Regions from separate parts of the Mesorhizobium sp. M7A.F.Ca.US.002.01.1.1 genome, predicted to be linked through region 3. Evidence: predicted binding sites of a transcription regulator. Region 3 holds the regulator's gene; each other region holds the start of a gene.
What was found. The regulator LexA, encoded in region 3, represses DNA repair genes until DNA is damaged. The targets are predictions, from matches to a motif close to TGTTCNNNNTGTGTTCNG.
Positions count from the first base shown of each region.

Region 1: EN932_RS16375 (sel1 repeat family protein) is a predicted target of LexA. The motif match lies at 5,476-5,493, and genes of this name have one in related genera.
Region 2: EN932_RS08600 (DNA-processing protein DprA) is a predicted target of LexA. The motif match lies at 3,104-3,121, and genes of this name have one in related genera.

Region 1 covers NZ_RZQE01000147.1:1,911-9,339, reverse strand. Annotated here, with positions in the region: gene EN932_RS16405 (electron transfer flavoprotein-ubiquinone oxidoreductase) at 1-791, shown strand, start outside; gene EN932_RS16400 (DUF922 domain-containing protein) at 921-1,520, shown strand; gene EN932_RS16395 (endonuclease/exonuclease/phosphatase family protein) at 1,525-2,571, opposite strand; gene EN932_RS16390 (AMP nucleosidase) at 2,643-4,106, opposite strand; gene EN932_RS16385 (hypothetical protein) at 4,223-4,417, opposite strand; gene EN932_RS37985 (hypothetical protein) at 4,457-4,615, opposite strand; gene EN932_RS16380 (DUF2147 domain-containing protein) at 4,840-5,181, opposite strand; gene EN932_RS16375 (sel1 repeat family protein) at 5,628-5,894, shown strand; gene EN932_RS16370 (ABC transporter substrate-binding protein) at 6,288-7,409, shown strand.
Region 2 covers NZ_RZQE01000053.1:2,714-10,142, reverse strand. Annotated here, with positions in the region: gene EN932_RS08615 (ABC transporter substrate-binding protein) at 217-1,857, shown strand; gene EN932_RS38780 (hypothetical protein) at 2,370-2,654, opposite strand; gene EN932_RS38775 (hypothetical protein) at 2,696-2,881, opposite strand; gene EN932_RS08600 (DNA-processing protein DprA) at 3,181-4,086, shown strand; gene EN932_RS08595 (hypothetical protein) at 4,040-4,711, shown strand; gene lepA (translation elongation factor 4) at 5,613-7,418, opposite strand.
Region 3 covers NZ_RZQE01000170.1:283-7,711, reverse strand. Annotated here, with positions in the region: gene kynU (kynureninase) at 1-413, shown strand, start outside; gene lexA (transcriptional repressor LexA) at 824-1,564, shown strand; gene EN932_RS17735 (ComEC/Rec2 family competence protein) at 1,558-4,020, opposite strand; gene gltX (glutamate--tRNA ligase) at 4,123-5,547, shown strand; gene gltA (citrate synthase) at 5,732-7,057, shown strand; partial or broken gene EN932_RS17720 (lipid-A-disaccharide synthase) at 7,113-7,429, opposite strand, start outside.

The DNA of each region.
Region 1 (7,429 bases), on a different contig from region 3:
TGGGCTATGGCGCGCGCGCCATCACCGAGGGTGGCTGGCAGTCGGTGCCGAAATTGTCCTTCCCCGGCGGTGCGCTGATGGGCTGTGCCGCGGGCTTCGTCAACGTGCCGCGCATCAAGGGTTCGCACAATGCGGTGCTGTCCGGCATGCTGGCGGCCGAGCATGTCGCCGAGGCGATCGGCGCCGGGCGCGCCAACGACGAACTCGCTTCCTACGAGGAAGCCTGGCGCGCGACCGACATCGGCAAGGATCTGAAGAAGGTGCGCAACGTCAAGCCGCTGTGGTCGCGCTTCGGCACCATCGTCGGTGTCGGCCTTGGCGGCCTCGACATGTGGCTGAACACGCTGTTCGGTGTCTCGCCCTTCGGCACGCTGAAGCATGGCAAGGCCGACTATGCAACGCTCGAGCCTGCCGCCCGGCACAAGAAGATCGCCTATCCGAAGCCCGATGGCGTGCTGACTTTCGACAGGCTGTCCTCGGTGTTCCTGTCCAACACCAATCACGAGGAAAACGAGCCGGTCCACCTGCTTGTCGGCGACATGGAGCTGCAGAAGCGTTCCGAGCACGATGTCTTTGCGGGCCCCTCGACGCGCTATTGTCCGGCCGGGGTTTACGAGTGGGTCGACAGGGACGGCAACGCCGCCGCCGATCCCACGGCCAAGGATGTGCGCTTCGTCATCAACGCGCAGAACTGCGTCCACTGCAAGACATGCGACATCAAGGACCCGAACCAGAACATCAACTGGGTGCCGCCGCAAGGCGGAGAAGGCCCGGTCTATCAGGGCATGTAGGCCCGCGCCGGCCGCAGCGTGCAAAGGTCCCGACGATGGCTCGGGGTCTCCCGTGGCATGTGGAACATTAGAACTGTTGAAACTGCCGCGCGCTTATGGTTCCATTCCTTGACGATAAGGAGATGGCCAATGCGCCTGGCGGTTCTGGCATGCCTTGTGGCGATCGGTGCGCTGTTCGGCTTGGCTTCGGCGGCCTCGGCCGGCACCAGGGTGGTGGTCAAGACGCGGACCTACGACATCACCGGGAACACGGGGCTGGCGCTAGTCCAGGCTATGGACCGCAAAGGGCCGAAGCACGGCTTCATGACGCATGCCATCGCGCTGACCGGCTACGCAGTGGATTGGGACCTTGACACCAGCCAGGACAATGGCGTCTGCCGCTTGCGGCGTGCCAACGGCACGCTCAATCTCTTCTACACATTTCCGCGTGTCGCCTCGGCCACCACCCCGACGCTCCGGAAGCGCTGGACGCGGTTCTTCGCCGGCGTCCGCGCCCATGAGGAAACCCATGGCCGCATCGCCAGGGAGATGATGCGGGCCACGGAAAGATCCATCTCCGGCCTCAGGATTGCCGACGACCCGTCCTGCTACAAGACACGTCGCGAGGCACAGCGACGCATCAAGGCCACCAATGCCGCATATGAGGCCAAGCAGCTCGCTTTCGATGCGCGCGAGCATCGCGACGGCGGCCATGTCCAGCATCTCGTCATCGCTTTGGTCAGGCCCTGATCCTTCAGCCTGGCGTCTTGCCGGCCTGGACAATGGCCGCGGTCGCGGTTTCATGTTCATCGAGCGGCTTTTGCTGATTCAGCCTGAGCGAGAACTCCACCATGACCGGAAGGTGACCCGAGCCGGTGTCTTCCAGCCGTGTCGCCGAATGGATCGTCACGCCGCCCTTGCTGAAAACCTGGTCGATCGGCAGGCCGGCGAAGCGCCGCAGGAAATCCGGCAGCCTGATGTGGATCCAGGTCGGGCCGGCGGAAGGCATGACGGTCAGCCCGCCAAGCGCCGCGACCCGCCGCACGGCGGCACTCCATGGGGCGGCATTGCAGTCGCCCGCCATGATGGCCGTCTCGCCGAGCGCGGAAAGCGGCTCCGTCAACTCGCCGATCTGCCAGTACTGCTCGCGTGGCCAGGGCCAGCTGAGATGGATCGCGGCGACATCGACGTCGATGCCGCCGAAGTCGACGGTCGCTGTCGCCATGGCACCACGCCTTTCGCAACGCGCCTCGGTGCCGGCGGCAAAGGGCCGCCGCGAGAGCAGCGCGACGCCGAATATCTTGTTAGGGTAAGGACAGAGGATCCGGTATGGATATGCGCTGCTGATATAGCCAAGCTCGGTCGCCCACATCGCCGACACCTCGTCGAGGGTGATCACGTCGGGATTGGTCCGGCCGATCAGCGACAGCACCTTCTTCGGCGTTGGATTGTCGTAGCGCAGGTTCATCTGCAGCAGCTTGTAGATCGCGCGGTCTTCGTTCTTGGCTTCATAGGCGGCCTGAACCGGCCACAGGCGGGAGAAGGACAGCGAGCCGGAAGTGGTGGCGAAGGCCGCCACGGCAAAAAGCAGTGCCACGGCCGCTTGCAGTCGAAATGTCGTGGCCAGCAGCGGCAGTGCGCAAAGCGCCATCAGCACGGCAAGATGGACGCGGAAATGCGAGAAGGAATCGAAGGCGGGATGCAGCGTTCCGAAAAACCCGGCCACCAGCGCGATCGAACAGGCCAGCATTGCCAGGAATGCAACCGAAATCAGCAATGTCCCGAAGCCCGCTCTCTCCATGCCGCCTGCTTATCGGCAGAAATGCGGCTCAATCAAGATGACGAAATGCCCATGCGATGCGTGGAATCGGCCTACTGGAACGCCGTTTCCGAAAAACTTCTGAGCTTGCGCGAATGCAACCGCTCCATCGGCATTTCCGCGAGCTTCTCCATAGCCCTGATGCCGATGGTCAGGTGCTGCGCCACCTGGCGCTTGTAGAATTCGGTCGCCATGCCGGGCAGCTTCAACTCGCCATGCAGCGGTTTGTCCGAAACGCACAGCAGCGTGCCGTAGGGAACACGGAAGCGGAAGCCATTGGCGGCGATGGTCGCCGATTCCATGTCGAGTGCGATGGCGCGAGATTGCGACAGACGCTGTACCGGCCCACGCTGGTCGCGCAGCTCCCAGTTGCGATTGTCGATGGTGGCGACGGTGCCGGTGCGCATGATGCGCTTCAGGTCGTAGCCCGAAAGGCCGGTGACTTCGGCGACGGCTTCCTGCAACGCCACCTGGATCTCGGCCAGCGGCGGGATCGGCACCCAGACCGGAAGATCGTCGTCCAGCACGTGGTCCTCGCGCACATAGGCATGCGCCAGCACATAGTCGCCCAGCGCCTGGGTGTTGCGCAAGCCGGCGCAGTGACCGAGCATCACCCAGGCATGCGGCCTCAGCACCGCAATATGGTCGGTGATGGTCTTGGCGTTGGAAGGCCCGACGCCGATATTGACCATGGTGATGCCGCCATGTCCCGATTTCTTCAGGTGATAGGCCGGCATCTGCGGCAGGCGCGGCGGTGCAACGCCTTCGCTGGGCGCGCTCTGCCCGCCCTTGGTGATGACATTGCCCGGCTCGACGAACTCCGTGTATCCGCCGCCGCCATTGGCCATCAGGTCGCGGGCGCGGGCGACGAATTCGTCGATGTAGAACTGATAGTTGGTGAACAGCACGAAGTTCTGGAAATGCTGCGGCGTGGTTGCCGTATAGTGCGACAGCCGGTGCAGCGAATAGTCGATGCGCTGCGCCGTGAAGGGCGCCAGAGGCCTCGGCTCGCCGAAGGCGACTTCGAAGGTGCCGTTGGCGATCTGGTCGTCGGTGCCGTCGAGATCGGGCACGTCGAACAGGTCGCGGATCGGCCGCTTGATGCGCTCTGCCGTCGCGCCGTCGACATGGGTGCCTTCAAGGAAGGCGAAATGCAGCGGGATGGGTGTGGTCGATTCCGACACCGTGACCGCAACCCCATGATTGCGCATGATCAGGCGCAACTGCTCGACGAGGTAGCTTTCGAACAGGCCCGGCTGGGTGATGGTGGTGGAAAAATGCCCAGGCGTCGGCATATGCCCATAGGCCTGGCGCGAGTCGATCTGGGTGAATGAGTTGGTGGTGACGCCGATCTCCGGATAGAAGGCCCGGTAGCGCTTGCCATTATCACCGCCTGCTGCCGCCAATTCTGCGAAGGAGTCGCGCAGGAACTTGGTGTTGCGATCGTAAAGCGCCTGCAGTGCCTTGACGGCCTTTTCAGCGCTATCAAAGCTTTGCCGGCCAAAAGGCTCCGGCATGACGACAGATTCGATGGCTTGTGGGTAGATTCGCTTTTCCATGGCTCAATATAGAGACTTGGATCGGCACTTGGGAGGGGTGTCGCGACCGAAGGCGGTCAAAGCGCCGTTTTTCTTCAACCGCGCTGCAGGCTGACCAGAAGCACAAAGCCGACGCCGGACTTCTTCAGGGCCGGTGCGTCGATCGTCGAGCCGGTGTCGGCGCGCATCATCGGCACGGCCAGGACCGGAGCGGCCAGAACCGTCAGGATAAGCGCCGCCCGCGGCAGAAGCCGAAGGGTCTTGAGAGCGTTGGCGGCGATGCGGTTCATGGCGTTCAGCTTTTCTTTTCGAGGTCTTGGTTTCTTTGTTCAGTTGCGAAGATGGGTGGGGCAGGCGAGGCGGCAGGTTCTGGAACTGGCTTCGTCCCAGGCGCGGGCCGGACGGCCCGCTTCAGCGACGAGGATGGCGAAGAACATTCCAAACAGGCTCACCAGCAGGCAGACGATGGTGAAGCGGCGAGCAAGCATTGGGTCGGTCTCCTTCAACACGCCGGAGAATGCCCTGATGCAACTGAACCGGCTCTGATGGCGGCGTTCATCTGCGGTTCAAGATGATTGACGGGGTTTCGATGGCGCTGGCGTCGGTTGGATAGCCGCCGGCCTCCATCGAGCATCACCGGCGCAGGATGTGTCGACAAAACGAAAACGGGGCCCGTCGGGGCCCCGTCATCAGGTCGGAAAGATGCGCTCGATCAGAGCTTGTGCCAGGTCTGGCTCTTGCAGATCAGCCCGCCGAGCACGCAGCCGCTCATCTTGAGAGAGGTGCCCGACAATGTCGCCTTGCCCGAATAGGTCTTGTCGTTTGCCGGATCGGTGATGTTGCCGGCATATTTGTTGTCGCCCGTCGCCTTGAGGGAGCCGATGGTCTTGCCGGCATATTTGCCGGACTTGAGCGTGATGGAAAACGAGCCGCCGCCAGCGATGGCTGCGGTGTCGCCGGCCTGCGTCTTCCAATTGCCCTCGATCGGATCGGCCCAGGCCGCACCGGCCATGATCAATGTGGCCGCAAGGGCCAGGCTCACTCTTCGAAACATGTCTTCCTCCCTTTAGATGTCCGGCCGGATGCTCCGCCTCGGTCTGCCGCTTACGCAAACGTAAGCTAATCCAGCTCCCGGCAAAACAAAAGCGGTGCCGCAACGGAAGACTTTCGGATTTTGAAGGGCCCCGAATGCGCCTCCTGGCCAAGGAAATGAAACGATCGGCGCATCGCCTTTGTCTCCTGTGGTTAGCGAAGTCTTGAATTGGCATCGGGAAATTTTCGTCAAATTTGACGCAAGCAGGCTGAATTGCTGGCTTTGTATCCTTAACGAATTTCCGCGTTTACCTCTTGTTTTAGCTTTGTTTTCCTCAAATTAAGCACGCCATTTAACGACGGATTCAAGCCTGCACGGCATTCTCGAAAGCATCGGAAGAGCAGCCGCCAAGGACGAAAGAAGGCAGCTCTCGGGAGCCTGACAGGGGCCGGAAACAGGGGATTGAAATGGCACGTTTTGAAATGCTTGAAGCAGGTTTCGGCGCCATGGGGGCAACTGCCCAGGCCGACATCCTTTTCGAACTGGGCATGATGTATGCGACCGGACGCGATTGCGAGACCGATGTCGTTGCCGCCCACAAATGGTTCAACATCGCCGCCATCAAGGGCTCGGCCCGCGCCGCGGAACTGCGCTCGGAACTGTCGGCGGCCATGTCGAAGGTCGAGATCGCCACGGCGCTTCGCGAAGCCCGCGAATGGATGACCATGCACTGAAATCTGCCAATCGCAGACAAGCCTATCGAAGACAGGGAAGCTCCGGGATCAAGGCCGCACAGACGGCCGGACCCGGCGAAATTGAAGGCCGCGCAAGACGGTCACGAGGGCAAGCGAAAGAACGCGGCAGGCCGCAAGGCCCAGTCGTGCGCGACACAGGGAAGCTGAGCGGGATTTTTAGGGGCGGGGGCGCCTGGAGATTGCTCGACGGGCAAAAAAGCCACGACCAGCCGGAACAAGGCTGGCGTGGCTTTTTGCGTGGATGACGTCTTGCAGGCCCAATCGAGCGGCGCCAATGCGCCTAGACAGGCCGAATGAAGGATGAAATTGTCCCGCCTCTCTGGAAGAAGCGTGGCCGGGGCGGCCGCGCGTGAGTGGAGGAGTTCTACCATCATGAAAAAATTGAGTATTTTGAACGCGGCCATATTCGGCCTGATGATGAGCACGCCGGTCGCATTCGCCGACGATATCACCTTTGCGGTGATTGGCCCGATGACCGGACAGCTCGCCACCATCGGCGATCAGTTCAAGCAGGGCGCACAGGCCGCTGCCGATGCGATCAATGCCGCTGGCGGCGTCAACGGCTCGATGATCAAGCTTGATATCGAAGACGACCAGTGCGATCCCAAGCAGGCGGTGTCGGTTGCCAACCGCGTCGTCGCCGATGGCGTCAAGTTCATCGACGGCCATGCCTGCTCGGGTTCGAGCATTCCGGCCTCGGCCGTCTATGCCGAAGCCGGCGCGCTGATGATGAGCCCGGCTTCTTCCAACCCGGTGCTGACCGACGCGGCCGCCAAGGCCGGCTGGCCGACGATCATGCGGCTTTATACGCGCGACGATGCGCAGGGCGCCTTCATCGGCCCATGGATCGCCAAGAAGTTCGCCGGCAAGAATGTCGTCGTCCTGCACGACAAGAGCGCCTACGGACAGGGCGTGGCTGACGCCGTCAGGGCAACGATGAATGCCGGCGGCCTCAAGGAGGTCTATTATGACGGCATCAACGCTGGCGAGAAGGACTATTCGGCTCTCGTCACCAAGCTCAAGGACTTGAAAGCCGACGTCGTCTATTTCGGCGGCTACCATCCTGAAGCTGGCCTGATCCTGCGTCAGTCGGCGGAACAGAACCTGAAGTTCCAGCTGATCATGCCGGACTCCATCGCCTCGCCGGAATTCTGGCAGGTCGCTGGCCCGGCCGGCGAGGGCACCATGTTCGTCTTCCCGTCGGATCCGCAGGCAAAGCCGGAAGCCAAGGCAGCCGTCGAGAAGATCAAGGCCGGCGGTTTCGTGCCGGAGGGCTTCACGCTGTTCTCATACGCCACCATCCAGGCATTCGCCGAAGGCATCAAGCGTGCCGGCAGCGACGATCCGGCCAAGGTTGCCGAGGCGCTGAAGAACGGCACGCCGATCAGCACCGTTGTCGGTAATGTCACCTTCGACGAGAAGGGCGATCTCAAGAATGCCAGCTACGACATCAACCAGTGGCATGACGGAAAATATGCGCCGATCGCGCAGTAATCGCCGGCCCGGCGACTGAA
Region 2 (7,429 bases), on a different contig from region 3:
CCGACTCCCCCCGCGGAACCCCGCACAATCACTGCGGAAAACCGAACACTCCCTAGCGTCACCCAGCCTTATCATTCCCCCTCAGGCAACGGCGCCCCGGCGGTCGCGTCCGCCCCCGCGCCTGTCGATCGGCCGGGGCGATTTTTCTGTGCATGCCATTGTCCCAAAACCGCTGGGCACTTTTGGGCGGCATGCATCAACAACAGGGGAACGACGATGAAATTCATGCTGACCGACCGCAAACTCCACCCGCAAGCCAAACCCGTGGCCGACGATTTCAAGGCCGGCGGCATCAACCGCCGCGAATATCTGGCGCTGATGGCCGGGCTCGGCGTCAGCGCCGCCGGGGCGCTGGCGCTGGGCGGACTTGGCACCATCCCTGCCCGCGCGGCGGAACCCAAGAAGGGCGGCGTCCTGCGCGTCGCCATGAACGTCAAGGGTTTCAAGGACCCGCGCACCTTCGACGGCGTGGAGATGTCGAATGTCGCGCGCCACTGCAACGAATATCTGGTGCGCTGGAACACCGACTTCTCCTTCGAGCCCTGGCTGCTCGAAAGCTGGGAGGCGAGCGACGACGCCAGGACGCTGACCCTGCACGTGCGCAAGGGCATCTCCTGGTCGAACGGCGATGCCTTCAACGCCGACGATGTAATCCACAACCTCACCCGCTGGTGCGACGCTTCCGTGCCGGGCAATTCGGTCGCCGCGCGCATGGGCGCGCTGGTCAATGCCGACACCAAGAAGGTCGTCGATGGCGGCATCGAAAAGGTCGATGACTTCACCATCAAGCTGAACCTGCCCAAGTCCGACATCTCGCTGATCGCCGGCATGGCCGACTATCCCGCACTGATCATGCACCGCTCCTATGAGGGCGACGGCGATCCCCTGAAGGCGCTGGCCATCACCACCGGTCCCTGCGAGCTGGTCAGCTGGGATGCCGAGACCGGTGCCGAGGTGAAGCGCAAAGACAAGCCCTGGTGGAAGGGCGAATTCTACTTGGACGGCATCAAATGGGTCGACTACGGCTCCGACCCCAACGCCATGCTCTCGGCCTTCGAATCCGGCGAGATCGACACCGACCACGAGACCGCTTCCGATGCCGTCTCGCAGACCGAGACGATGGGGCTGATGAATTCCGAGATCGCCACCGGTTCGACCATCGTCGCCCGCTTCAATGTCGCCAACGCGCCCTATGACGACGTCAAGGTGCGCCGCGCCGCCCAGCTCGCCGTCGACAATGCCGCCGTGCTGGCGCTCGGCCTCGGCGGCCGCGGCAAGCCCGCCGACAACCACCATGTCGGCCCCATGCACCCCGAATATGCCGATATCGGCCCGGCGAAGCGTGACGTCGAGCAGTCGAAGAAGCTGTTGGCCGAGGCCGGCAAATCAGACCACGAGTTCGAGCTCATCTCCGTCGACGTCGAATGGCAAAAGAGCACCGGCGACGCCATCGGCGCGCAGATGCGCGAGGCCGGCCTGAAGATCAAGCGCACCGTGCTGCCGGCCGCCACCTTCTGGAACGACTGGAGCAAATACCCCTTCTCCTGCACCGAATGGCTCGGCCGCCCGCTCGGCGTCCAGGTGCTGGCGCTGGCGTATAAATCCGGCGCCGCCTGGAACGAGAGCGCCTACGCCAATCCCGAGTTCGACACGCTGCTCGACAAGGCACTGGCGACACCCGACGCCAAGGCGCGCAAGGAGATCATGGGCAAGATCGAGCAGAATTTGCGCGATTCAGGCATCATCATCCAACCCTACTGGCGCTCGGTCTACCGCACCTACCGCAAAGGCGTCGAAGGCTGCGAACAGCACCAGGCGCTGGAGCAGCACTTTGAGAAGGTGTGGATTGAGAGTTGAGAGGCGGTCCGCGCTAGCGGACGTAAAGCCAATTGCTTGGCTTTACGAGCCTCGAACGCTCTGAGCCTGCGAAGGGCCGGGCGACGGTGATGCGCCGGCATTTCTAACCTTCTCCCCTTGTGGGAGAAGGTGGATTGCCGCGCAGCGGCAAGACGGATGAGGGGTGTTCCAGCTTGGCGATACGCCAACAGTAAACGCCCTGAACCAGAGCAGAACCTTCACCGCCTCACTCCGTCACGCACCCCTCATCCGTCTCGGCGCTGCGCGCCGATCCACCTTCTCCCACAAGGGGAGAAGGTCAGAAGCGTCAGCGCCCCTTCAAGTGCAGGGCTAGCCGGTGGATCGCTGCGATCATCTGACGGGTTGAAAATGGCCGGCGCGAATGCCGGTGAGGCAGTTGCCTGAGCCCGCGCCGGCCACTGGCGAACCTGGGTCCGCCGCCCGGATTTTTTACCGCCCCGCCGATGCCCGATCAACCAGGCCGGACGTTTGGTACGCAAGCGGACAAAGCCTCACCGGGCCGGCTTCAGCAGCGTCCAGATCCAGCCGACAAAGGTCAGCACCAGGAACGGATAGCCCGCGGCGGGCAGCGGTGCCGAGGTCGGCAGCAAGGGCGCCCCCCAGAGGATCATGCAAGCCGAGACGACAAACAGCACGGCCGCCACCAGCGCGGTGAGCCGCATCCACAGGGCAAATGTCCTGGGCACGCTGACCATGACCAGTGCCGCCGCCCAAAGCGAGATGCCGCCGACATAGGAGGGCACGCTGGCCTCCAGCCCCGCCGCATTGCCCGCCATCAGCAGGGTCTCTCCGGCCAGGAAGGTCAGGAAGCCCGCGGCTATGCAGTCATTGCCAGCCGCTGGTATTTCATCGTCAACAGCGCGGTGGCGACCACCAGTGCGGCACCGTCGATCGTCCAGAGTGTTTCGCGAAGTGGGGCGCTGGCGACGAAGGTGCCGGCAAGGCCGAAGGCACCGCCGATGGCGAGGCCGATCGCGGCGACGGTGTCTAGAGTGGAACGCATGTGATGTCTCCCCAAGCCGGGAGAGAGGATACGACAGGGCGGGGCGTTTACAATAGGTGACGGGCGGACATCGGAGAAGGGGAATGGAGCGGACGGCCAAGTATTCTCGCCGCCTGTACGACAGGGCTTCCCTGCTACAAGGGGAGGCGTTTTCCCCGGCAATTCCCGATTAGGATACGACGTAACCGATTGCAAATGCTCGGCAATAAAGTCTCTTGTGTAAGTTCCTGTTTTGTTCCAAAATGCGCCTTGACGCAATTCCAGTCGAACATCTGCCGATGCAGCCCTAAATAGGCAACATGACCGCAGCTACGCAATTCGATCTTAAGTCTTCCGACCCCATTTCTCCTTGGTTGGAAATGGGTGCGTATGAGGCCCTTTGGCTGGACCATGGGGCATCATTTAAGTCGATTGCCGACAGGTTCGGCGGTGTCCCCTTTTCTGTTCCCTCTGATTTCGTCCCATATCCCACAGCAGTCAAATATGCCGAACTAGCAGATGAACAAATACGGAAATTTAGCTCTGCTCCGTATGGTGTCAGGATTCACGGCGCCGGCGAATATCCCAACAAAATTCGTGTAGCGAAACATCCTATCGAACTGCTTTATTATCAAGGCTATTGGGCGCTCTCAGAACAGCCTTCTATTGCAGTGGTGGGCACTCGTGAGCCAAGCGATGAAGGTATTTTGCAGACCCGCCGAATAGTCCAGGGGCTGATTTCTGACAAAATTATTCCGGTCTCCGGGCTGGCGAAAGGGATCGATGCAATTGTCCATGAAACAGCCATATCTCTGAAATTCCCCACAATTGCAGTAGTGGGAACTCCAATTTCTACGGCTTATCCGAGAGAAAATAGGGGTATTCATGAGAAGATAGCCCGAGAGAACCTTTTGATATCGCAGGTTCCGGTTGTGGCATACAAGGCTATGCCCTTGAATAAGACGCGAACCTTTTTCCCAGAGCGGAACATAACGATGAGTGCTTTGACGGATGCAACTGTTATTGTTGAAGCTGGGGAAACATCTGGAACACTCACGCAAGCGCGAGCGGCTTTAGCACAAGGTCGACCGCTATTAATTCTTGAAAGCTGTTTTCATAGATCCGATATAACGTGGCCCCACAGGTTCGAGGAACTAGGCGCGATCCGAGTTTCTGGTATTGAAGATATTTTGGCAAATGTCAGCGCGCTTTACAAAGATCGATGATCTGACACGCGGGGAGCATGGCTTCCTAGAGAAAGATGACTATATCCTTTATCTGGGGGAGTATACCGCGCACGGGGGTTATAAGTCCGAGACGAACAACCACATCTTAAACTTTAAAATGAGCCCTGCAATCCGCGATGAGAATGTCCATCGCTATAAACATAAGGCGCGGTCAACTGACTATTGGGCAGAAAAACTTCGTAGCGCAGTGCTAACGGATCGCTTGTCAAAGATTGCTTGGTGCCCTGTTCCGTGCAGTAAGCCCGTCAGCCACCCAGCTTATGACGATAGACTTTTGCGACTGATAACTCGAAGTTTTGGAGCTGGCGCGATAATTATTAATTGTATAAAACAAATTGAAGAACGCGTTGCGGCTCATGATACTAGTAATCGACCAGACCCCGCAAGTTTGAAGGCGGGCTGGGCATTCCAAACTGTTAACCTGCCCCAGAGCGTCGATACGATTGCAATATTTGATGATGTGATCGCAAGGGGAGCTTCTTTTAAGGCGGCACAGGCACTTCTCCATGAGGCTTACCCGCACGTCCCGATAAAGGGAGTGTTCCTCGCCCGCGTTGTCCATGATGACGACCAGCCTTCGCTGTTTGACACCCTAGCCGAGTGATCGAAAGCCACGACTCTCCGATTCTAACTATGCCATATTCACCCTTTAGCGATTGGCATGTTAAATGAGAGAACAAAATAGGAATCTTCGTATATATTAGTGATTGCGAATCGAAATCCGCGAAGGTGTCTCAATGCCAGCGTTCGGAATTTCTGCTTTCTTAAGAATTTTACATATGACACGACCGACCGCAACGGACGGAGCTGCGTCGAAGATTTACGCCACGAGGGGGAGGCTATGATTTTCACAGTAGCCTCCGCCGACTCTGCCAACGTCTGATGGCTGGAGAGTCGTTAGAGAGTTTGTACAAGAGCCAGAGAGACGATCCGCTCAACTTGGCCTACAGCAGTTGGAGGCTTGGAGAGCTCTTAACCTGGGCGCGATTTTGGAGTTCCCGCCAACTACCGTGCGAAGCCCGAGCGAAATCTTTTCGGTTAAGTTCACACCGAATTTTGGCCTCCGAGTCGGAAGCCAGTCTGTCGCCCTACATGTTTGGAATACTGCTTCGCCGCGCCTAGAGCCAAGATTGGCCCGAGCCGTTCTATCCTCATTCCCGCCTGTTTATCAAACAGCGAACAATTCGCCCGATGACATTGCGGTGCTATGCCTGCGAACCATGCGTTTTATTCGTCTGGGCGACGCATCGGACGTTGTCGAATTAGGTCGGCTGATCTTCGCGAATATCGATGGCATTTTTCGAGAAATTACTGCGGATTTGGGAGAGCCTCCGCCTGCGCCCGGCGAACACCCCACCCCACCTCCCGGAGAATATTCTCCACCGCGCAGCGTCAGCGCCGCGCTGGCGGGGGGCCCGCTGCCTCCGGCAGCTCCCCCGCTTTCGAAGCCTGCCATCGATCCACCGGATCGATGACTTGGCGCGCTGCGCGCACCAACCGGCTTCTCAATCGCCCATCTTCAGCGCCTGGATAAACGCCTCCTGCGGAATATCGACCTTGCCGAACTGCCGCATCCGCTTCTTGCCTTCTTTCTGCTTATCCAGCAGCTTGCGTTTGCGCGAGACGTCGCCGCCGTAGCATTTGGCGGTGACGTCCTTGCGCAGCGCCGAGATGGTTTCCCGGGCGATGACCTTGCCGCCGATCGCGGCCTGGATCGGGATCTTGAACAGGTGGTTCGGGATCAGCTCCTTCAGCTTCTCGCACATCTGCCGGCCGCGCTTTTCCGCCGCCGTGCGGTGCACCAGCATGGAAAGCGCATCGACCGGCTCCTCATTGACCAGGATCGACATCTTCACCAGGTCGCCCTCGCGGTAGTCGGTCAGGTGATAGTCGAAGGAGGCGTAGCCCTTGGAGATCGACTTCAGCCGGTCGTAGAAATCGAAGACGACCTCGTTGAGCGGCAGGTCGTAGATCAGCATGGCGCGCTTGCCGACATAGGACAGGTCGGCCTGGATGCCGCGCCGGTCCTGGCAGAGCTTCAGGATACCGCCGAGATAGTCGTCGGGGGTCAATATGGTGGCGCGGATCCACGGCTCCTCGATCGCCGAGATCTTCACCACGTCGGGCATGTCGGCCGGGTTGTGCAGTTCCTTCATCGAGCCGTCGGTCAGAGCCAGCCGATAAACGACGCTCGGTGCCGTGGCGATCAGGTCGAGGTTGAACTCGCGCTCCAGCCGCTCCTGGATGATTTCGAGATGTAAGAGGCCAAGGAAGCCGCAGCGATAGCCGAAGCCGAGCGCTGCGCTGGTCTCCATCTCAAAGGAGAAGCTGGCGTCGTTGAGGCGCAATTTGCCGACCGCGGCGCGCAGATCCTCGAAATCGGCGGCGTCGACCGGGAACAGGCCGCAGAACACCACCGGCTGCGCCGGCTTGAAGCCGGGCAGCGCCTTGGCAGTGGCGCGCTTGTCCTCGGTGATGGTGTCGCCGACGCGGGTGTCGGCCACTTCCTTGATCGAGCCGGTGAAGAAGCCGAACTCGCCGGGGCCGAGCTCGTCGACATTGATGCGCGCCGGCGTGAACACGCCGGTGCGCTCGACCAGATATTTGGCGCCGGTGCCCATCATGCGGATGGTCTGGCCCTTCTTCAGCACGCCGTCGATGACGCGCACCAGCACGATGACGCCGAGATAGGCGTCGTACCAGGAGTCGACCAGCATCGCCTTCAGGGGCGCCGTGGCGTCGCCTTCGCGCGGCGGCGGCAATTGGTGGACGATGGCCTCCAGGACGTCCGGAATGCCAAGGCCGGTCTTGGCCGAGATCAGCACGGCGTTGGAGGCGTCGATGCCGATCACCTCCTCGACCTGCTCGCGGATGCGCTCGGGCTCGGCGGCCGGCAGGTCGACCTTGTTCAGCACCACGACGATCTCGTGGTTGTTGTCGATCGCCTGGTAGACATTGGCCAGCGTCTGCGCCTCGACGCCCTGGGAGGCATCGACGACCAGCAGCGAGCCCTCGCAGGCGGCCAGCGACCGCGACACTTCATAGGCGAAGTCGACATGGCCGGGCGTATCGATCAAATTGAGGATATAGTCCTCGCCATTGTTGGCGCGGTACTTCAGCCGCACCGTCTGCGCCTTGATGGTGATGCCGCGCTCGCGCTCGATGTCCATCGAGTCCAGCACCTGCTCCTTCATGTCGCGCAGCTCCAGCCCGCCGGTCAGCTGGATCAGCCTGTCGGCAAGCGTGGATTTGCCATGGTCGATATGGGCGACGATGGAGAAATTGCGGATGTGGTCGAGGGGCGTGCTCATGGCGCGCGTTT
Region 3 (7,429 bases):
GCGGTACGCAACCGGTCCTGTCGATGCGGGCGCTCAAAGGCGCGCTTGCCATCTGGAGCGACGTCGACATGGCGGCATTGCGAAAGAAGAGCGTCGCGCAGACAGAACTGTTCATCCAGCTCGTCGAAGCCAAGTGCGGCGCCTACGGTCTCGCGCTGGAGACTACCCGCGACGCGACCAGGCGCGGCAGCCAGGTGTCGTTCCTTCACGACCATGGCTATCAAATCATGCGGGCGCTGATCGAGCGCGGGGTGATCGGTGACTTCCGCGCACCGTCGACCATCCGTTTCGGCTTCACGCCGCTCTATGTCAGCTACAAGGATGTGTGGCTGGCGGTTGAGGTTCTGGAAGACATTCTGCGCACGGGTGCATGGAAGGACCAGCGTTTCGCCGTCAAGGAAGCCGTTACCTGACGCACCGATCCCGGCGATCCGCCGTCGCTGCCCTCACTGCCTGGCAAATGACGGAGAGCTGAATTTCCAGCCAAAATGCCCAACTGACGTTGGCGTTTTGGCTCCGTTTCGTTCACGGCCAACCAACGTCCCGAAGGTTGCAATCGCTCCTTGTCGAGGTCGATCGACAGATAATGCCAAGCTTTGGTAGGGGATAAGCCACAGGTCATTAACCATAACAATTTCAATGTGAGCAGGCGCATTGCCGAAGGTGGCGCCCGTCGATCGTAACCCGCTGGCAAGCGCCAAATAATTTCAGCAGCCTTAACAAATTCATTAAACTTTAAACGGTTGCAGAACACAACTGGAACAGATAGTGTTTGTTCTGGGTTTGTTTTTCGATTCTGGTTTCAGGGAACCTGGGGGCCGCCATGCTGACACGCAAGCAACATGAACTGCTGATGTTCATCCATGAACGCCTGAAGGAGAGCGGCATTCCGCCATCCTTCGACGAGATGAAGGAGGCGCTCGACCTTGCCTCCAAATCCGGGATTCATCGGCTGATCACGGCCCTTGAGGAGCGCGGCTTTATCCGCCGGCTGCCCAATCGGGCCCGCGCGCTGGAAGTGCTGCGGCTGCCGGACTCCATCGCGCCAGGCCTCAATGCGGCAAAGAAGTTTTCGCCAAGCGTCATCCAGGGCAGTCTTGGTCAGGGTGGTGCTCTTGGCCGGCAGATCAAGCCGGCGCCTTCGCGGATGCCTTCGCCCGGCAATGACGACGATGCGGTCTCTGCCGTTTCGATCCCGGTCATGGGTCGCATCGCCGCCGGCGTGCCGATCGATGCCATCCAACATCAGACGCATTCGATTTCGGTGCCGCCGGACATGATCATGGGCGGCGCGCACTATGCACTGGAGGTCAAGGGCGATTCGATGATCGAGGCCGGCATCTTCGACGGCGACACCGTTATCATCCGTAACGCCGACACGGCCAGCCCCGGCGAGATCATCGTGGCGCTGGTCGATGAAGAGGAAGCGACGCTGAAGCGGTTCCGCCGCAAGGGCGCCTCGATTGCCCTCGAAGCCGCCAATCCAGCCTATGAGACACGGATTTTCGGGCCGGACAGGGTCAAGGTGCAAGGCAAGCTCGTCGGCCTGATCCGTCGCTACTGAGACGGCTGTGGGTTGACCACTGGCTTCTCGGGTTTCTTGAAGGGTGCCAGCCCCCTCGCCTCGCGAGAGTATTTGCGTTGCGTGTGCCAGGGCCGATATGGGCTGTCCACCGCGAAGCTGATCGTCGCCGGCGTGGTCGCCGATTGGCGATCGAAGAAGACCGCGGCACTGCCTTTGCGAGCCAGTTGCCGCTTGGTGATGACCAGAACCAGCGGGTTGTGACAGGCGTCATAGGCGGTGGCGTCGTTGACGACGATCAGCTCGGCGAAGCCGCAGGCTTTCCAGGTGTCCTTGCGGTCCTCGACATAGGCAATGATCGCACCGGACATGTGCCTGGCCACGCAAACGCCTGAGGAGCAATAGAACGGCGATCCCGGCGGTAGCTCAACGGCATCCGCGACGTCGAATTGCCCATCGCTGTTGTCGAACACTTCCGGAACGACGATGGTTTCCGATGTCAGCGCGCGTTTCCAGTTGTCGACGGTGAATCCATTCGGCCGTTGCCGGCTAACGGCAAGCTCACCGCCACCGATCGGCAACGCCACCAGCCGGGCGTCTTCCGAGATCAGCACATCGGGCGTGCGCGTATCCGAGACGGTCAGCAAGCCTGCCAACGCGAATGGCAGAGCCGCGAGCCGCAGCCATGTCGTCGCCATCGTCGCGATGACCAGGGCAATGGCCACCAGCAGGATCGACTGTTGCGAAATCAGCCCGACCCCATCGACAGGCGAACGCTCGGAGATCCAGCCCGATATGGCGATCATCATCGTCAGGCCCTTGCCCATCAGGTAGAGAGCTGGCCAATCCAATCCGAAAGGCATCAGCAGCGCGCTGGCGACGGCCAGGAACATGACGACGGTGACGATCGGCATAACCGCGAGATTGGCGAACAGGCTGAGCGGCGACACACGCTGAAAATGCCAGATGGCAAACAGCGTCGTGGCGCTGCCGGCGATGATCGAGGTCATGGCCAGACCAATTGCCGCCAGCAGGAATTTTCGTGTCAGGAACCCGGGCAAGGATCGCTTCGGCGGCGGCGGTCTTGCTTTTCCCGCGCGGTGATCCGCCCAGCCGGCATAAGCGCCGACCAGAGCCGCGGTCGCGGCGAACGACATCTGAAAACTCGGGCCGACCACCTCATGCGGCGACACCACGATGACGGCGATCGCCGAGATCGCCAGATTGCGCATGGTGAGTGCTGCTCGATCGAACAGAACTGCAATCAGCATCACTGCCAGCATGATGAAGCTGCGCTCGGCGGCGACGACGATACCTGAGATGACGAGGTAGGCTGCGATCGAGAACAGTGCGGCGGCAGCGGCATACTTCTTGACCGGGCGACGCGCGGAAAGATCGGGAAACAAGGCGAAGGCGCCGCGCAGCAACCCCATGATGGTGCCGGCGACCAGAGCCATATGCAGCCCCGAAATGGAGATGATGTGGTAGATGCCGGTACGTCGCATCGCCTCATTGATGTCGTCGGGAATGCCGGCGCGCACGCCGACGATCAGCGCCGCGGCGATCTCGCCTTCGGCGCCGCCGACGCTCGCCCTGATATGGTCGGCGATGCCTTCACGGGCATTTTCCACGCTGGAGGAAATTCGGGCCGACAGCGGCATGTCGCCATCATCGCTGACGACAAGCTTTGGATTGCCGAGAAAGAATCCGCTGCCACCAATGCCGGCAAAATAGCTGTCGAAGGAGAAATCATAGCTGTCCGGTCGCACCGGCCCGGTCGGCGGCAAAAGCTTGGCATATCCAGTGATGAGCGAGCCTGCGGTCACGTCAGCCGGGATCTTGCGTGCCGAAAGCCGTACCCGTTCCGGCGCATAGCGCAGTTTCGGTCTTGCGGTCGATGTTACGTCGATGGTCAGCCGGATACGGCCAGTTTCCATCCGGTCGAGCGAGACGACGCGGCCGGTCACCTGCGTCGAGATTTCCGAGCCCAACATTTGTGTGCCCGCACGCCACGTCTCGACCTTGGCAGCAAGCAGTCCTAGGGCGCACAAAAGTGCCGCCATGAAACACAGATGGGTCTTTGGCCATGAGCGCGAGACCAGCGCACAGATCCCCGTCAGGATGACAACCGCGACAGGTCTCGCAAAGTCGGGTTCAGCCGTCAGCGAAAAATAGCCGATCGCTCCGATCGCAAGGCAGACCGGCACCAGCAGGAAGGCCACGCCCCGGTCGAGTTCCAGGCTCGCCGCCATGTTCACGCTGTGGCGCAGGCGTGGCAGTGATATCAGGCCGATCTGCCGGCGCACGCGCACGATCCTGCCGGTTCCGGCAACAGGAACAGAGGCGGCGATACCCGTTTGCAAGGGCAGCTTGCCGGAATCCGGCACGAGGGGCGACGGCGGCGGCAATGAGGCTGGCAGAGGCGCAAACAGGGACCGTTCGCTGACGCCAATGGCAGCGTCCTCGCCCTGATCCGAGCCCCAGCCTCGTCCAGCCATCGGGTCTGCCCCTTGCGCCCTCGACACCCTATGCTACATGAACGCGCAAAGCGCGAAAGTCCGCGCGACCGCACCCCGCTTCAGATGGTTTCCGAGAGTTCCATGTCCGACAAGGTCGTCACCCGTTTTGCCCCCTCGCCCACCGGCTATTTGCACATAGGCGGCGCGCGCACGGCGCTGTTCAACTGGCTGTATGCAAAGCATACCGGCGGCACGATGCTGCTGCGCATCGAGGACACCGATCGCGAACGCTCCAATGAAGCCGCGACGGCTGCCATCCTCGACGGGCTTTCCTGGCTTGGCCTGAGCTGGGACGGCGAGCCGGTGTCGCAGTTCGAGCGTGCGCCCCGCCACCGCGAGGTGGCCGAGGAGCTCGTGCGCATGGGCAAGGCCTATTATTGCTACGCCACGCCAGCCGAACTGGAGGCCATGCGCGAGGCCGCCAGAGCCAAGGGGCTGCCACCCCGCTACGATGGCCGCTGGCGCGACCGCGACCCCTCAGAGGCACCCGCAGGCGCCAAGGGCGCCATCCGCATCAAGGCGCCGACCGAAGGCGAGACCGTCGTCCATGACCGGGTCCAGGGCGACGTGCGCTTTCCCAACAAGGATCTCGATGACTTCATCATCCTGCGTTCCGACGGCAATCCCACTTACATGCATGCCGTCGTCGTCGATGATCATGACATGGCCGTCACCCACATCATTCGCGGCGATGATCATCTGACCAATGCCGCCCGCCAGACCGTCATCTACAACGCCATGGGCTGGGACGTGCCGTCCATGTCGCATATCCCGCTGATCCACGGCGCCGATGGCGCCAAGCTATCGAAGCGGCACGGCGCGCTTGGCGTCGAGGCCTATCGCGCCATGGGCTACCTGCCGGAGGCGCTGCTCAACTACCTGGCGCGTCTCGGCTGGAGCCATGGCGACGACGAGATCATGTCGATCAAGGACATGATCTCCTGGTTCGACATAGGCGATGTCAACAAGGGCGCGGCGCGCTTCGACTTCGCCAAGCTGGAGGCAATCAACGGCGCGCATATGCGCCGCATGAGCGATGCCGAACTGTTCGACATCTTCATCGCCACCCTGCCCTACCTCGAAGGTGGCCCGGCGATCGCCGCACGCCTGAACGACAGCACCAAGGCGCAGTTGCTGGCAGCGCTTCCGGGCCTGAAGGAGCGCGCCAAGACGCTGGTGGAGCTCGTCGACGGCGCGGCTTTCCTGTTTGCCACCCGACCGCTGCCGATCGACGACAAGGCGGCCCTTCTGCTCACCGATGACGCCCGCAAGATCCTGCGCAGTGCTCACGAAGCTTTGAACGGGCTTGCGGGTGACTGGACAGCCGCCTCGGCGGAGGCGGCGATCCGCGAGGTGGCAGCGGCCGGCAGCCACAAGCTCGGCGCGGTGGCCCAGCCTTTGCGCGCCGCTTTGACCGGCAAAAGCACCTCGCCGGGCGTGTTCGATGTGCTCGCCGTGCTCGGCCGCGAGGAAAGCCTGGCGCGCATCTCAGATCAAATCGATTAGGAGCAAACTGGCCCAAGAAGATTGGCATTGAAAGGCGGGTTTCGCAGTGCAACATTAGGCCTTGGCCCAATCTGGCACGCACCTCCTGAAATGCGGTGGCGAATACGCGCATTGCGGTGATTTTCGACGTGTCGCTCTGCGAAATTTGCCTTTGCCGGCATGAGGAAACAAGAAGGAGTTTGCAATGACCGAAGCTGCGAAAAAACTGGATTTGGGCAAGACCCAAGAGGCCACCGCAACGCTTGAATTCGCCGGCAAGACCCATGAATTCAAGGTGCGAAGCGGTTCGGTCGGGCCTGATGTGATCGACATCGCCTCGCTCTACTCAACCACCGGCGCTTTCACCTACGATCCCGGCTTCACCTCGACGGCAAGCTGCGAGTCCGAAATCACCTTCATCGACGGCGACGCCGGCATCCTGTTGCACCGCGGCTATCCGATCGACCAGTTGGCCGAACATGGCGACTTCCTCGAGGTCTGCTATCTCCTGCTCTACGGTGAATTGCCGACCAAGGCGCAGAAGGACGATTTCGATTACCGCGTGACGCGCCACACCATGGTGCATGAGCAGATGTCGCGCTTTTTCACCGGCTTCCGCCGCGACGCGCATCCGATGGCGGTGATGTGCGGCGTGGTCGGCGCGCTGTCGGCCTTCTATCACGACTCCACCGACATTTCCGACCCCTACCAGCGCATGGTTGCCTCCATGCGGCTGATCGCCAAGATGCCGACGATCGCGGCGATGGCCTACAAATACCACATCGGCCAGCCCTTCATTTACCCGAAGAACGAGCTGAACTTTGCCGCCAACTTCCTGCATATGTGCTTTGCCGTGCCTTGCGAGGAATACAAGATCAATCCGGTGCTGGCGCGCGCCATGGAACGCATCTTCATCCTGCACGCCGACCACGAGCAAAATGCCTCGACCTCGACCGTTCGCCTCGCCGGCTCGTCGGGCGCCAACCCGTTTGCGTGCATCGCCGCCGGCATAGCCTGCCTGTGGGGACCCGCGCATGGCGGCGCCAATGAAGCGGCGCTCAACATGCTTGGCGAGATCGGCCATGTCGATCACATCCCCGAATTCATCGCCCGCGCCAAAGACAAGGACGACCCGTTCCGCTTGATGGGCTTCGGCCACCGCGTCTACAAGAACTACGATCCGCGCGCCAAGATCATGCAGAAGACGGCACATGAGGTTCTGGGCGAGCTCGGCATCAAGGACGATCCGCTGCTCGACATCGCCATGGAGCTGGAAAAGATCGCGCTGACCGATTCCTATTTCATCGAGAAGAAGCTCTACCCGAATGTCGACTTCTATTCCGGCATTACGCTGAAGGCGCTGGGCTTCCCCACCACCATGTTCACCGTGCTGTTCGCGGTCGCCCGCACCGTCGGCTGGATCGCCCAGTGGAAAGAGATGATCGAGGATCCGCGCCAGAAGATCGGCCGCCCGCGCCAGCTCTATACCGGTGCACCGGAGCGGGATTACGTGCCGATCGCCAAGCGGTGAATTAGGAAATAGTGAGTAGTGAGTAGTGAGTAGTGAAGTCGACCATTTCTACTGATTACTGACTACTCACTCTCTTGACATACCGCATCACCACCTGCGCGGCGATCTCGCCGGACGGTCTACCGGTAGCCATGCGCCGCCTGATCTCTGCAAATCCATCCTTCTGCCAGGCACGCATGCCGCTGTCGGCGAACAGTGCTTCCAATTGCCGGGCAAGGTTGTTCGGCTTGATATAGCCGTCGTAGAATTCGGGAATAAGCGCTCGATCCGATATCAGATTGGGCAGCAGCGCCGACCAGACGGAAACGAGGTACGGCGCCAAGATGCGCGCGACCGGGTCGAGCCTGTAGCAGGAAATCATCGGCACGCCGG